Regions from separate parts of the Pseudomonas sp. NPDC078416 genome, predicted to be linked through region 2. Evidence: predicted binding sites of a transcription regulator. Region 2 holds the regulator's gene; the other holds the start of a gene.
The links. The regulator sigma-54, encoded in region 2, starts transcription at its own class of promoters, with help from an activator protein. The targets are predictions, from matches to a motif close to ANTGGCATNNANNTTGCTNT.
Positions count from the first base shown of each region.

Region 1: ACQKEN_RS09345 (flagellar hook-length control protein FliK) is a predicted target of sigma-54. The motif match lies at 1,954-1,973, and genes of this name have one in related genera.

Region 1 covers NZ_JBNNGV010000006.1:150,210-156,531, forward strand. Annotated here, with positions in the region: gene fliL (flagellar basal body-associated protein FliL) at 1-140, opposite strand, end outside; gene ACQKEN_RS09345 (flagellar hook-length control protein FliK) at 486-1,919, opposite strand; gene ACQKEN_RS09350 (Hpt domain-containing protein) at 2,034-2,417, opposite strand; gene ACQKEN_RS09355 (ATP-binding SpoIIE family protein phosphatase) at 2,447-4,156, opposite strand; gene ACQKEN_RS09360 (STAS domain-containing protein) at 4,156-4,458, opposite strand; gene fliJ (flagellar export protein FliJ) at 5,441-5,890, opposite strand; gene fliI (flagellar protein export ATPase FliI) at 5,897-6,322, opposite strand, start outside.
Region 2 covers NZ_JBNNGV010000027.1:15,217-21,538, reverse strand. Annotated here, with positions in the region: gene ACQKEN_RS20145 (KpsF/GutQ family sugar-phosphate isomerase) at 219-1,193, shown strand; gene kdsC (3-deoxy-manno-octulosonate-8-phosphatase KdsC) at 1,194-1,727, shown strand; gene lptC (LPS export ABC transporter periplasmic protein LptC) at 1,738-2,310, shown strand; gene lptA (lipopolysaccharide transport periplasmic protein LptA) at 2,297-2,839, shown strand; gene lptB (LPS export ABC transporter ATP-binding protein) at 2,839-3,564, shown strand; gene ACQKEN_RS20120 (RNA polymerase factor sigma-54) at 3,754-5,247, shown strand; gene hpf (ribosome hibernation-promoting factor, HPF/YfiA family) at 5,324-5,632, shown strand; gene ptsN (PTS IIA-like nitrogen regulatory protein PtsN) at 5,645-6,109, shown strand; gene rapZ (RNase adapter RapZ) at 6,112-6,322, shown strand, end outside.

The DNA.
Region 1 (6,322 bases), on a different contig from region 2:
TCGGCCTTGTGCATGATGAACCAGGTCGCGCCTACCGACACACCAATGGCCAGCAGCAACCCCACCACAATGAGGATGATGATCTTTAACTTGCCCTTTTTCGCAGGGTCCGCCACTGCTGCGTCGTCACTCTTCGCCATGCCAATAATCCGTCACTATCCAAGGGGTTCGGTGTTGCGTGACAGAGGAAGAGCAAGGGTTGTGCCAGAGTTGGCGCGAGGGGTCGGCTGATTATGCCTGGCGGTTGGAACCACGATGTTGGCTTTGGATTCTGCCTGAAGGGCGAAACCACGATGTTGGCTTTGGATTCTGCCCGAAGGGCGTAGGAGCGTGGCTTGTCCCGCGATCTGGTGCGCAGCGGCAGTAAACCGGTTGACGCGGTGTGTCAGACGGGATCAAGGATTCAGGTTTCACGACTGCTGCGCAGCCGATCGCGGGACCAGCCACGCTCCTACGCCTTCGGCAGAAGTAGGCTTGCCGCTAGATCAGGCGTAATAATCGACTGCGCTGGAACCCACGACGGTCAGCGGCGCGCTGGCGGCGGCCGAAGCGGCGTCCACCGGGGCGCCGTCGGCGATGAGGTCGCTGCCACCGGCACCGTTGACACGGCTGCCGCCGCCGTTGCGCTGACCGTCGCCGCCCGACTGCTGCTGAGCCTGTTGCTGCCAGCCCTGGGACTGGTCGGAGACGTTGACGTTGACCTGCCCCATGCCCTGCTGGACGAAGGAATCACGCAGCCGGGACATCTGGCTTTCCAGCGCTTCACGCACGCCAACGTGGGCGCTCATGAACGTGACCTGGGTCTGCTGGTCCGCCGCCATATTGACGCGGATGTCCAGACGGCCCAGTTCAGCAGGCTCCAGCTGGATGTCCGCCTGCTTGAGGTTCTGGCTCGACAGGTACATCACGCGGTTGACCACACCTTCGGTCCATCCCCCCTGATTCATCGCCAAGGGCTGATTGAGCAGTGGCGTGGCCGGAGCCGCCGAGGTGTTTTTCACCTGAGCGGCCTGGGACAACGCCGCCAGCCGGTCGGCGAAGTTGTCCACCCGTGTATCACTGGTGGCGCCCTTCACGTCTTTCAGGCCGTCAGCCAGCAGGCCGCTGAACGCTTTGTCGCCGCCGCCTTCGGTGGTGCTCTTGTCCACGGGTTGGTCGCCCAGCGCCGCCAGGTTAGTGGCCAGCAGCTGCGAAGGATCGGCGTTCGGGTCTTGCTTGCCCCCGCCTTTTCCGTCGCCCTGCACACCGTTGTTCCGGGCCGTCTGCTGCGCCTTGTTTTCCAGAGCGACTTGCACGGCGGTCAAGCCTTCCAGCGGATCGGCGGACGGATCGAAACCGTCGCCGGCAGCGTCGGTTACATCGGTTGCGTCGGTCGGCGCTTGCACGGCAGGCGGCGGCATCACTGGCAGCGCGGCGGCGAGGAGCGCCGGATCCACCACCGGTTGAACGGGAGGCGCGACGGCCACAGGCTCTTGAACCGGCGGCGTGACGGCCAGGGTCGGGTCCAGCGCAGGATCGGCCACAGGCGCATCTGCCACCGTCTGGTCCTGCCCGCTGTCGGAGGCGTCATCCTTGCCGTCATCCTTACCTTTGCCCGCGCCTGCCTCATCGTCGGCCTTGCCGTTCACCGGCTTGGCAGGCAACCCATTGCCGTTATCGGCAACGGTCTTGTTGTCAGCGGCAGACGTATGGCTGGCGGCGGGCTTGTCGTCCGCTACCGAACTCTTGGCGCTTGCCGCCTTTGCCGATGAGTTATCCGCACTGTGGGACTTGACGGGCGCCTGCTTGGCGAACACGTCAGAGAAGCTGGAAGTGCTGTGCTTGACGGGGTCCGGCGCCTTTGCCGGCGAGGTATTCCCGGCTTTCTGGACTTTGGCCGCTGTCAAAGCGGTCAGTAATGGGTTGTTGGCGAGGGCCATGTGAATCTCCGCAAGAGCACAATTGCAGAGAGACAAAGCAAATGGCGGGCCAACTGCGCCGACTGGCTGGATTAAAGGCGTGCTTCAGGTTGAAAACCGGGGAGGACGCCAGGCTCAGTGGCTGGCATGGCAGAGCTGCAGTTCGTCTTCGAAAACCTTCCTGACGGCGCAGAATTCCTCCTTGATCTCGGACACCAGCAGCCTTATCAGGGCGTCGTCCGCCGCCACTGACCCGCGCCCCTGTTCTTCCAGTTGCAGGCAGAGTTCGGACAAGTGGGTGGCGCCCATATTGCCGGTGCTGCCCTTGAAGCTGTGGGCCATCAGGCCGAGGCGTTGCAGCGAGGCGGCAGTGAAGGAAGGGTCACGCAACAACAGGGTCATGTCGTTGACACGGTTGACGGAATCGGAAATGAACACCTTCAGCAGCGCCGGGTATTCAGCTTCCATTACGTCACGCAGCGTGCTGAGCACGTTGAAGTCCACAGGATTATTCGACACTTGTTCACTCCTTGATCAAGACGCGCGGATTATGCCAGACCCTCCCAGACAAATTCCACGCTGGCCGTCCGGCCATCATCGGACCACTGACACCGGTCGCTGAGTTGCCGCACCAGCGCAAGGCCGCGCCCGGACAATTGGGTGACTGCCGGCGGCAGCGCCAGCACGCGATCGGAATCGAAACCCGCGCCGCTGTCCTGCACCCGCACCGTCAGGCGACCGCCCTCGCCGTCCGGAACGATCTGGAAATCGATGCGGATAAAACCGTCTTCCAGACGATCGAGGCGTTCGGCGCGTTGCTGATAGTAAAGCCCAAAACCTGCGGCGTCGCGTTTCAGCGCCGAGTCGAGCCCGAGAACGCCATGTTCCAGCGCATTGCTGTACAGCTCCGACAGCACGATATACAGCTCGCTGCTCTGCATGCGCAAGCCATGGACCTCCTGTACCAGCTGCAACAGATACGGCAGCGGGTTGAAGCGCTTGAGGGTTGCCGCGCGGTACTCGAACGAAGCGGACCAATCCAGCGGGCTGGAATCGCCGCTGTCGGTGTAGATGACAGAAGGCGGGCCGAGCGCGTCAGGTTCGGTGAATGCCACTTCGACCATGCTCACGTCGTCTCGCGCCTGGCCGCGAAACCGCGCCAGGGCCCATTGCACTTCTTCGATCAGCAGCGCCGGGTTGCGGTTGCTCACCAGCACGTTCTGCAAACGCCGGGCGCCGAACAGTTCGCCGTCCTGACCGGTGCTGTCCACAACGCCGTCGGACAACAGAAAGACCCGATCCCCCGGGCCAAACGGGTACACTTGGGTGTTGTCATCAAAGCTGCCGGCGCTCAACACACCAAGGGGCACGTTCGACGAGATCAGCGGCGTATGCGCCCGGCCGTCGCCGTGCAGCAGGTACCCATCCGGCAGGCCGCCGTTCCAGACCTCGACCAGTTGCTGCTTGAAGTTAAGGCACAGCAGCGCGGCGCAGCAGAACATGTCGACCGGCAGGATGCGTTTGAGCTTGGCGTTCATCTCCCGCAGGGTTTCGGGCAAGCCGTAACCCTTGGCGGTCATGCCGTAGAACACTTCGGCCAGCGGCATCGCCCCCACCGCTGCCGGCAAACCATGGCCGGTGAAATCCCCCAGCAGCAAGTGCATGTTGCCGGACGGCGACCACGCGGCGAGCAGCAGGTCGCCGTTGAACAGCGCGTAGGGCGATTGCAGGTAACGGATGTTGCGCGAACTCAGGCACCCGGAGTGGGCGATCTGGTCGAACACCGCCTTGGCCACGCGTTGTTCGTTGAGCAGGTATTTATGGTGGCGGGTGATCAGGTCGCGCTGGTGCAGGACGGTTTCCTGCAACACGCGCAGGCGGTTCATGGCGTTGATCTTGGCGGCCAGCACCACTTGGTTGTAGGGCTTGGCAATGAAGTCGTCACCCCCGGCGTCGAGGCAACGGGCGAGGTCTTCGCCTTCGGTCAGCGACGTCAGGAAGATGATCGGCACCAGCGCGTCACCCGCGAGGGTCTTGATCTGGCGCGCCGCTTCGAAACCGTCCATGACCGGCATCATGGCGTCCATCAGCACCAGTTGCGGCCGCCGACGCTCGAACAGCCCGACGGCTTCGGCGCCGTCGCTGGCGGTCAGAACGTCATGGCCCTGGCGGCTGACGATGGCGGACAGGAGCATCCTGTCGCTGACGTTGTCATCGGCGATGAGGACCGTCAGGCGATCGGAGGCAGACGAAATCATCAGGCGATTTTGAAGAGTTTGGAAAAATTGGAGATGGTGAGGATTTTGTGGACGTCGGCGTTGCAGTTGACCAGTTGGACTTCGGCTCTCTCGCCACCGGCGTGGTCACGCAGCAGGAGCAGCATACCCAGCGCCGAACTGTCGAGGTAGGTCGTGCCGCTCAGGTCAACCGTGTAGCGTTTGGCCTGGGTTTCTTTTTCGTAGGCGCCGCGGAAATCCTGGTGCGTCGAAAAGTCGAAGCGTCCTTTGATGATGATGATCAGTTCTTGGCCATCGGCGGAACGTTCGGAGGTAACTGACATTGGCAAATTCCTTGTATGAAACAGCGCCAGACGCTTGAGTTTTAGCAGCCCTTGTGAGGCGTGGCAAATCGTTAGCTTTTACTTGGCTTTCAGGACTAAGAGCGTCTGCCTGGGGGCAGACTGTTTCGCCTTCGGCGAGTTACTTGGAAAAGCACCCCAAGTAACCAAGGGTGCTTGCTCCTGGTTTGGCCCGACTTCGTCGGGTTCCCTCACTCCGACGACGCTCCGTGGGCCCGCGCCGAACGGACATCCATGTCCTGACGGCGCTCTCGCGGCATCCATGCCGCTCGACCCACTCCGCGTCGTCTGCGTTCAGCCTGCACCCAAGTCGCGATTGGCGGTGTTTGGGATTTCTGTGTACGAAAATCAAAAGCGGATCAAAAGCAGATCAAAAGCTTCCCGGCTGAAGCCGGTCCCACGGGTGCGCGCGGTGTTTCGGTGGCCTTTCGTACATTCTCAATGACCGGATGCAATTTCCCTGTAGGAGCCGGCTTGCTGGCGAATGCGTCCGGCCAGGCACCACAGCAGTGAATGATCAACCGCGTTCGCCAGCAAGCCGGCTCCTACAGACCTCATACCCATCTTCAACGCGGTAGCCCAGAAGCGCCGGGTATTTTTCCAGCCCGATCACTCACCAATAACCTTAAGCCCTACCGTAATACCATTCAGCCCTACCGTTGCTTTGCTTTGCATTGCTTTTGATCTTCTCCCACGCCAGCCCAAACACCACAAAACGCGACTTGGGTGCAGGCCGAGCGGAGGTTTTGCGCAGTTGGCCGAGCCGCATGGATGCGGCGAGAGCGCCGTCAGGACATGGATGTCCGTTCGGCGCGGGCCCACGGAGCAAGACCGGAGCGAGGGAACCCGACGCAGGAGGGCCAAACCAGGAGCAGGCACTTTTGGTTACTTTTAGTGCTTTTTAAAGTAACTCGCCGAAGGCGAAACAATCTGCCCCCAGGCAGATGCTCTTGATCTCAAGCTCCTAAAACTGCTCCGTCTTGGGCAATCTCTGTACCAACTCATCCAGCAATTTCTGCTCGCGTTTATCTTCCAGCGCACGCGCCTCATCGATATACCGCTGCACCAACTTACGCAGCCCCTCCACCCGCGCATACGCCTTCTGCCACTCGCCGCGCGCCTTGTTCAGATTATTCTCATGCCACGCCAGACTCTGACGCTGCTGTGCCACCGCCGTCTCCAATTGATTGAGAAAGCGCTGATAATTCATCAGCCACTGACCCGACACCCCATGGGCGCCCTTGTCGATCCACTGCTGCTGATAATCAGAGCGAAACTTGTCCAGCTCACCCAGCTTGGCCTCGGCCAGCCGTACCTGCCCCTGAAAATGCCCCAGGCGCTGCACCGCGGCCTTCTCGACCTTCTCGGCCATCTCGACCACCGGCGCCAGACGGGCTGCGCGACTGAGTGCCACGACCGGTTAACCGCCGGCCTGAGGATTGAAAATCTTCGCCAACTGCTCCTCACTGCTCTGCATGCTCTCGTTCTCCGTCAAGCCCTGGCGTAGATACTTCACCAACTGAGGCTGCAGCGAAATCGCCAGGTCAGTCTCGCGATCGCCGCCGGCCACATAGGCGCCAACGCTGATCAAATCGCGGCTCTGCTGATAACGCGACCACAACTGCTTGAAATACTGCGCCTGAACCATGTGCTGCGGATCGACCACGGACGGCATCACCCGGCTGATCGACGCTTCGATGTCGATGGCCGGGTAATGGCCTTCTTCGGCCAGCCGCCGCGACAGCACGATATGGCCGTCGAGCACGCCCCGGGCCGAGTCGGCGATCGGGTCCTGCTGGTCGTCGCCTTCGGACAATACGGTGTAGAACGCAGTGATCGAGCCACC
Region 2 (6,322 bases):
ACCACCGCTGTCGCACCTCGCCCAAGCTCCAACGTGGCTAGTCGCAAACAAAGAAGTGCATTAAGGACGGTGTGGAAATTTCGTACCCATCGCCAGCCGTTATCACGCAGTTGCTGAAGGACGCGTCCTTTCATTAAACAAACAACAACGATGAAGCGTGAGGCTTTTGAACATTGCCGCTATAATCCCCGGCTTTTGACCAAGCGACCCCTTCCGATATGTCCAATGCGCGCAACCTGATTGAATCGGCAAAAAGCACCATCCGCCTTGAAATAGAAGCCGTGGAAGGTTTGCTTGCGCATATCGATGCCGATTTCGTCAGTGCGTGCGACATGATTCTGGGCAGCCAGGGCCGCGTGGTCGTGGTCGGCATGGGCAAATCGGGGCATATCGGCAAGAAGATCGCCGCGACCCTCGCCAGCACCGGCACCCCTTCGTTTTTCGTGCACCCGGCCGAGGCCAGCCACGGCGACATGGGCATGATCACCAGCGCCGACATCATTCTGGCCCTCTCCAACTCGGGCACGACCGCCGAGATCGTCACGTTGCTGCCGCTGATCAAGCGCCTGGGCATCAAGATGATCAGCCTCACCGGCAACCCGGACTCAACGCTGGCCAAGGCCGCTGACGTCAACCTCAACGCGCGGGTCGAAAAAGAAGCCTGTCCGCTGAATCTGGCGCCCACCTCCTCCACCACGGCGGCGCTGGTCATGGGTGACGCCCTGGCCGTTGCACTGCTGGACGCCAGAGGCTTCACCGCCGAGGACTTCGCCTTTTCCCATCCGGGCGGAGCGCTGGGTCGTCGGCTGCTGTTGAAGGTCGAGCATGTCATGCACACTGGCGCCAACCTGCCGCAGGTTGCGCGGGGTACGCCACTTCGCGACTCGCTGATGGAAATGACCCGCAAGGGGCTGGGCATGACCGCCATCCTGGAGAGCGACGGCCGCCTTGCCGGTATCTTCACGGACGGTGACTTGCGTCGCACGCTGGATCGCCCGATCGATATACGCCAGGCGATCATCGATGAAGTGATGACCGTACACGGCAAGACCGTGCGCCCGGAAATGCTCGCGGCCGAAGCCTTGAAAATCATGGAAGACAACAAGATCGGCGCACTCATCGTGGTCGACGAGAACGATCGCCCGGTTGGCGCGTTCAACCTTCAAGACCTGCTCCGCGCAGGAGTCATGTAAATGAGCGCCGATATGAATGACCTGATGCAACGCGGCAAGAACATCAAGCTGGCGATTTTCGACGTCGATGGCGTACTGACCGACGGGCGCCTGTATTTCCTCGAAGACGGCAGCGAGTTCAAGACGTTCAACACCCTCGACGGCCAGGGCATCAAGATGCTCATCAATTCGGGTGTGACGACTGCCATCATCAGCGGACGCAAGACGCCCGTGGTTGAGCGGCGTGCGAAGAACCTCGGCATCGCACACCTTTATCAGGGCCGCGAAGACAAACTCGTGGTCCTTGACGAGCTTTTGCAGCAACTGAATCTAAGCTACGAGCAGGTCGCGTACCTGGGTGACGATTTGCCTGATCTGCCGGTCATTCGCCGGGTCGGCCTGGGCATGGCTGTTGCCAATGCTGCCAGCTTTGTCCGCGAGCATGCCCACGGCATTACCCAGGCACGCGGCGGCGAAGGCGCTGCCCGCGAATTCTGCGAGTTGATCCTGAACGCTCAGGGCAACCTCGAAGCGGCTCACGCCGCCTATCTATAGAAGTGCATTTATGCTGAGCAAAAAGTTTCGTACGTTTCTGCTGTTCGGTGTGCTGGCACTGCTGCTGGCAGCGGTCGGCTACTGGAACATCAGTCCGGAAAGCTTTCTGGACCAACCCAAGGCTGCCGTGGATGAAAGCGCTGTCGATTACTACGCGACCAACGCCCACAGCATTCAGTACCTGCCCGACGGGACCATGCAGTACGACATGACCGCCGACAAAGTCGAGCACTTGAAAGCCACCGACGTCACCCTGATGACCACGCCGGTGCTGCAGATGTATCGCGGCTCGACCTTCCCGTGGCACGTACAGAGCGTTCGCGCCGAAGTGTCGCCAGGGGGAGATCACGTCGAGCTGATCGACTCGGTGCGCATCAACCGCACCGACGAAAAGAACCGCACCACCATCATCACCAGCAGCCGCATGACTGTATTCCCGCAGAAGCAATATGCGGAAACTGCCCAACCCGTTAGAATCGACGGCCTTGGCGGTGTAACGACCGGCACGGGTATGAAAGCGTATCTGAAAGAAAGCAGGATGAACCTGCTATCCAACGTAAGAGGACAGTATGAGGCTCGTTAAAACCCTTCCTTTTTTGCTCGGCCTGGGCGCAGCACTGGGAAGCGCGAGCGCCTGGTCTCTGCCGACGGATCGCGATCAACCCATCCACATCCAGTCGGATGACGCGCAGCTGGACGACAAGCAAGGCATCGCCACTTACAAAGGCAATGTCATCATTACCCAGGGCACGATGAAGATCACCGGCAACACCGTGACCATCACCCGTACACCGCAAGGCGACGTGGACGTATTCACGTCCGTGGGCAACCTGGCCTATTACGAGCAGAAGCCATCGGTGGACAAGCCGATCGTTCAGGCATGGGGTGTCACCATCCAGTACTTCGCGGCCCAGAACCGCATTGTGCTGATCGACAAGGCCAAGGTTGTGAACGACGGCAATACGTCCGAAGGCGAGAAAATCGTCTATGACACCGTCAAGCAGGTCGTGAACGCAGGTCGTGCCAATGGCACCAAAATCACCGCTCCACGCCCTCGCATCGACATGGTCATCCAGCCGAAAAAGAAAACCGACCAGCAGAAGGCCCAGTAATGGCGACGCTGAAAGCCCAACACCTGGCCAAGGCCTACAAAAGCCGCCAGGTCGTCCGTGACGTCAGCCTGTCCATCGAGAGCGGCCAGATTGTCGGCCTGCTTGGCCCCAACGGCGCCGGCAAGACCACCTGTTTCTACATGATCGTCGGGCTGGTTCAGGCGGATCAGGGTCGCGTCCTGATCGACGACCAGGACGTCAGCCACCAGCCGATGCACGGGCGCGCACGCGCCGGTATTGGCTACCTGCCACAGGAAGCGTCGATCTTCCGCAAGCTCTCCGTCTCGGACAACATCATGGCGATCCTGGAGACCCGCAAAGAGCTCGATCGCGCTGCCCGCCGCAAGGAGCTGGAGAGCCTGCTGCAGGAATTCCACATCACCCACATTCGCGACAATCTGGGCATGAGCCTGTCGGGCGGCGAACGTCGCCGCGTGGAAATCGCACGCGCCCTCGCCACTTCGCCAAAATTCATTCTGCTCGATGAACCCTTCGCCGGTGTCGACCCTATTTCCGTAGGCGACATCAAGCAGATCATCCACCACCTCAAGGCCAAAGGGATCGGCGTGCTGATCACCGACCACAACGTGCGTGAGACGCTAGACATCTGCGAAACCGCCTACATCGTCAACGATGGGCAGCTGATTGCCGAAGGCGACGCCGAATCCATCCTGGCCAACCAGTTGGTCAAGGAAGTGTATCTGGGTCACGAGTTCCGCCTGTAACCGCAGTGATGACATGAGGTTGTGCGGTACCCCGCAACGTGCGCCATCGCCGACCTCGTTTTTTAATTGTCATCACACTCTAGGCAAACCCTCCAGCTTCAGGCATATAATTTGCTTAAGTTGGCGCCCTCGGCGCCCTGGTAGTAAATGGCGCGCAGTGCGCCGGCGAATAAGGTGTTAAGCCCTGCCATGAAACCTTCGCTAGTCTTGAGAATGGGCCAGCAGCTGACGATGACGCCTCAGCTGCAACAGGCAATCCGCTTGCTTCAGTTGTCGACACTGGATCTCCAACAGGAGATTCAGGAGGCGCTGGAGTCGAACCCGATGCTGGAACGGCAGGAGGAAGGCGACGATTTCGATAACGCCGACCCCCTGGCGGATAACGTAGAGCAAAAGCCCAACGCTGATGTTCAGGAACCCACCTACCAGGAATCGGCGCCAACCGTCGACAACCTCGATGAGGGCGACTGGAACGAGCGCATTCCCAACGAGCTGCCCGTCGACACCGCGTGGGAAGACGTCTACCAAACCAGCGCCAGCAGCCTGCCCAGCAACGACGATGACGAGTGGGATTTCACCACCCGCACCTCCGTTGGCGAGAGCCTGCAAAGCCACCTGCTCTGGCAACTCAACCTGGCGCCAATGTCGGACACCGACCGCCTGATCGCCGTGACCCTGATCGACTGCATCAACAACCAGGGCTACCTCGACGAAACACTCGAAGAAATGCTCGACGCGTTCGATCCCGAGCTCGATATCGAGCTGGACGAAATCGAAGCCGTTCTGCACCGCATTCAGCAGTTCGAGCCTGCCGGCATCGGTGCTCGCAACCTGAGCGAATGCCTGCTGCTGCAGCTTCGCCAGTTGCCGGCCAAAACCAGGTGGCTGGCGGAAGCGCAGAAGCTGGTCAGCGAATACATCGACCTGTTGGGCAGCCGCGACTACGCGCAACTGATGCGCCGCATGAAGCTCAAGGAAGACGACCTGCGTCAGGTCATCGAACTGGTGCAGAGCCTCAACCCGCGCCCCGGTTCGCAGATCGAGTCCAGCGAAGCCGAGTACGTCGTGCCCGACGTCATCGTGCGCAAGGACAACGAGCGCTGGCTGGTGGAGCTGAACCAGGAATCCGTGCCGCGCCTGCGGGTCAATCCCCAGTACGCAGGGTTCGTGCGTCGCGCCGATACCAGCGCCGACAACACGTTCATGCGCAATCAGCTGCAGGAAGCTCGCTGGTTCATCAAGAGCCTGCAGAGCCGTAACGAGACCCTGATGAAGGTGGCGACGCAAATCGTTGAACACCAGCGCGGCTTCCTCGAGTACGGCGACGAGGCCATGAAACCGCTGGTTCTGCATGACATCGCTGAAGCGGTCGGCATGCATGAATCGACGATTTCCCGGGTGACCACGCAAAAGTTCATGCACACGCCGCGCGGGATCTACGAACTCAAATATTTCTTTTCCAGCCACGTCAGCACCTCCGAAGGCGGCGAATGCTCGTCCACGGCGATTCGCGCGATCATCAAAAAACTGGTCGCTGCGGAAAATCAGAAAAAGCCGTTGAGTGACAGCAAGATCGCTGGTTTACTGGAAGCACAAGGCATTCAAGTGGCCCGTCGCACAGTCGCCAAGTACCGCGAATCCCTTGGGATTTCGCCGTCCAGCGAACGCAAGCGACTGATGTAAAGGTCACACGTCAAAGCGTTCCAGTGGCAGGCATTACGCCTGCCTCTTAATGCACTGGCAACGAAGGAGAAGCTGTATGCAAGTCAACATCAGTGGACACCAGCTGGAAGTGACCGAACCTCTGCGGACCTACATCGGCGAGAAACTCGCCCGACTGGAACGCCATTTCGACAAGATCACGAATGTGCAGGTCACGATGGAGGTCGAGAAGCTCAAGCAGAAGATCGAAGCCACCCTGCACGTTCCTGGCGCTGAAGTGGTTGCCAACGCCGAACACGACGACATGTATGCAGCCATTGACCTGCTTGCCGACAAGCTTGACCGCCAACTCAAAAAACATAAGGAAAAACAGCAAAGTCTGCTGCAAGGCGCGACTGCTCGCTGACACTCCCCACTCATGATCCGACTTGAAAATATCCTGACCCCTGGCCGTTCACTTGTGAACGTGCCAGGCGGCAGCAAAAAAGCCGTACTCCAAAACATCGCCAACGTGATCAGCAAGCAAGTGCCTGATCTTGATGAGCAGGTGGTGTTTGAAAGTCTTATTGCCCGTGAAAAGCTCGGCTCTACCGGATTCGGTAATGGCATCGCCATTCCCCACTGCCGCTTGAAGGGCTGTTCAACGCCTGTCAGCGCCGTGCTGCATCTCGAAAAACCCATTGATTTCGACGCCATCGACGGCGCACCGGTTGACCTGCTGTTTGTGCTGCTGGTCCCGGAAGCGGCCACCGATGCCCACCTCGAACTGCTGCGCCAGATCGCCAGCATGCTTGATCAGGCCGAGGTGCGTAAGCGGCTGCGCGGTGCCAAAACCGCTGAAGAGCTCTACAACGTCGTGATCGACGTCCAGAACGGTCACTGATCATGCGCATGATCATCGTCAGCGGCCGCTCCGGCTCCGGCAAGAGCACGGCCCTCGATGTCCTTGAAGACAGCGGATTCTATTGCGTCGATAACCTGCCCGCCGGGCTGCTCCCGGAACTGGCCGAGCGCGCACTGATCAATACCGAATTGGCTGAGCCCCTGCTGGCGGTCTCGATTGACGCGCGCAATCTGCCCAGTCACCTGACGCGAT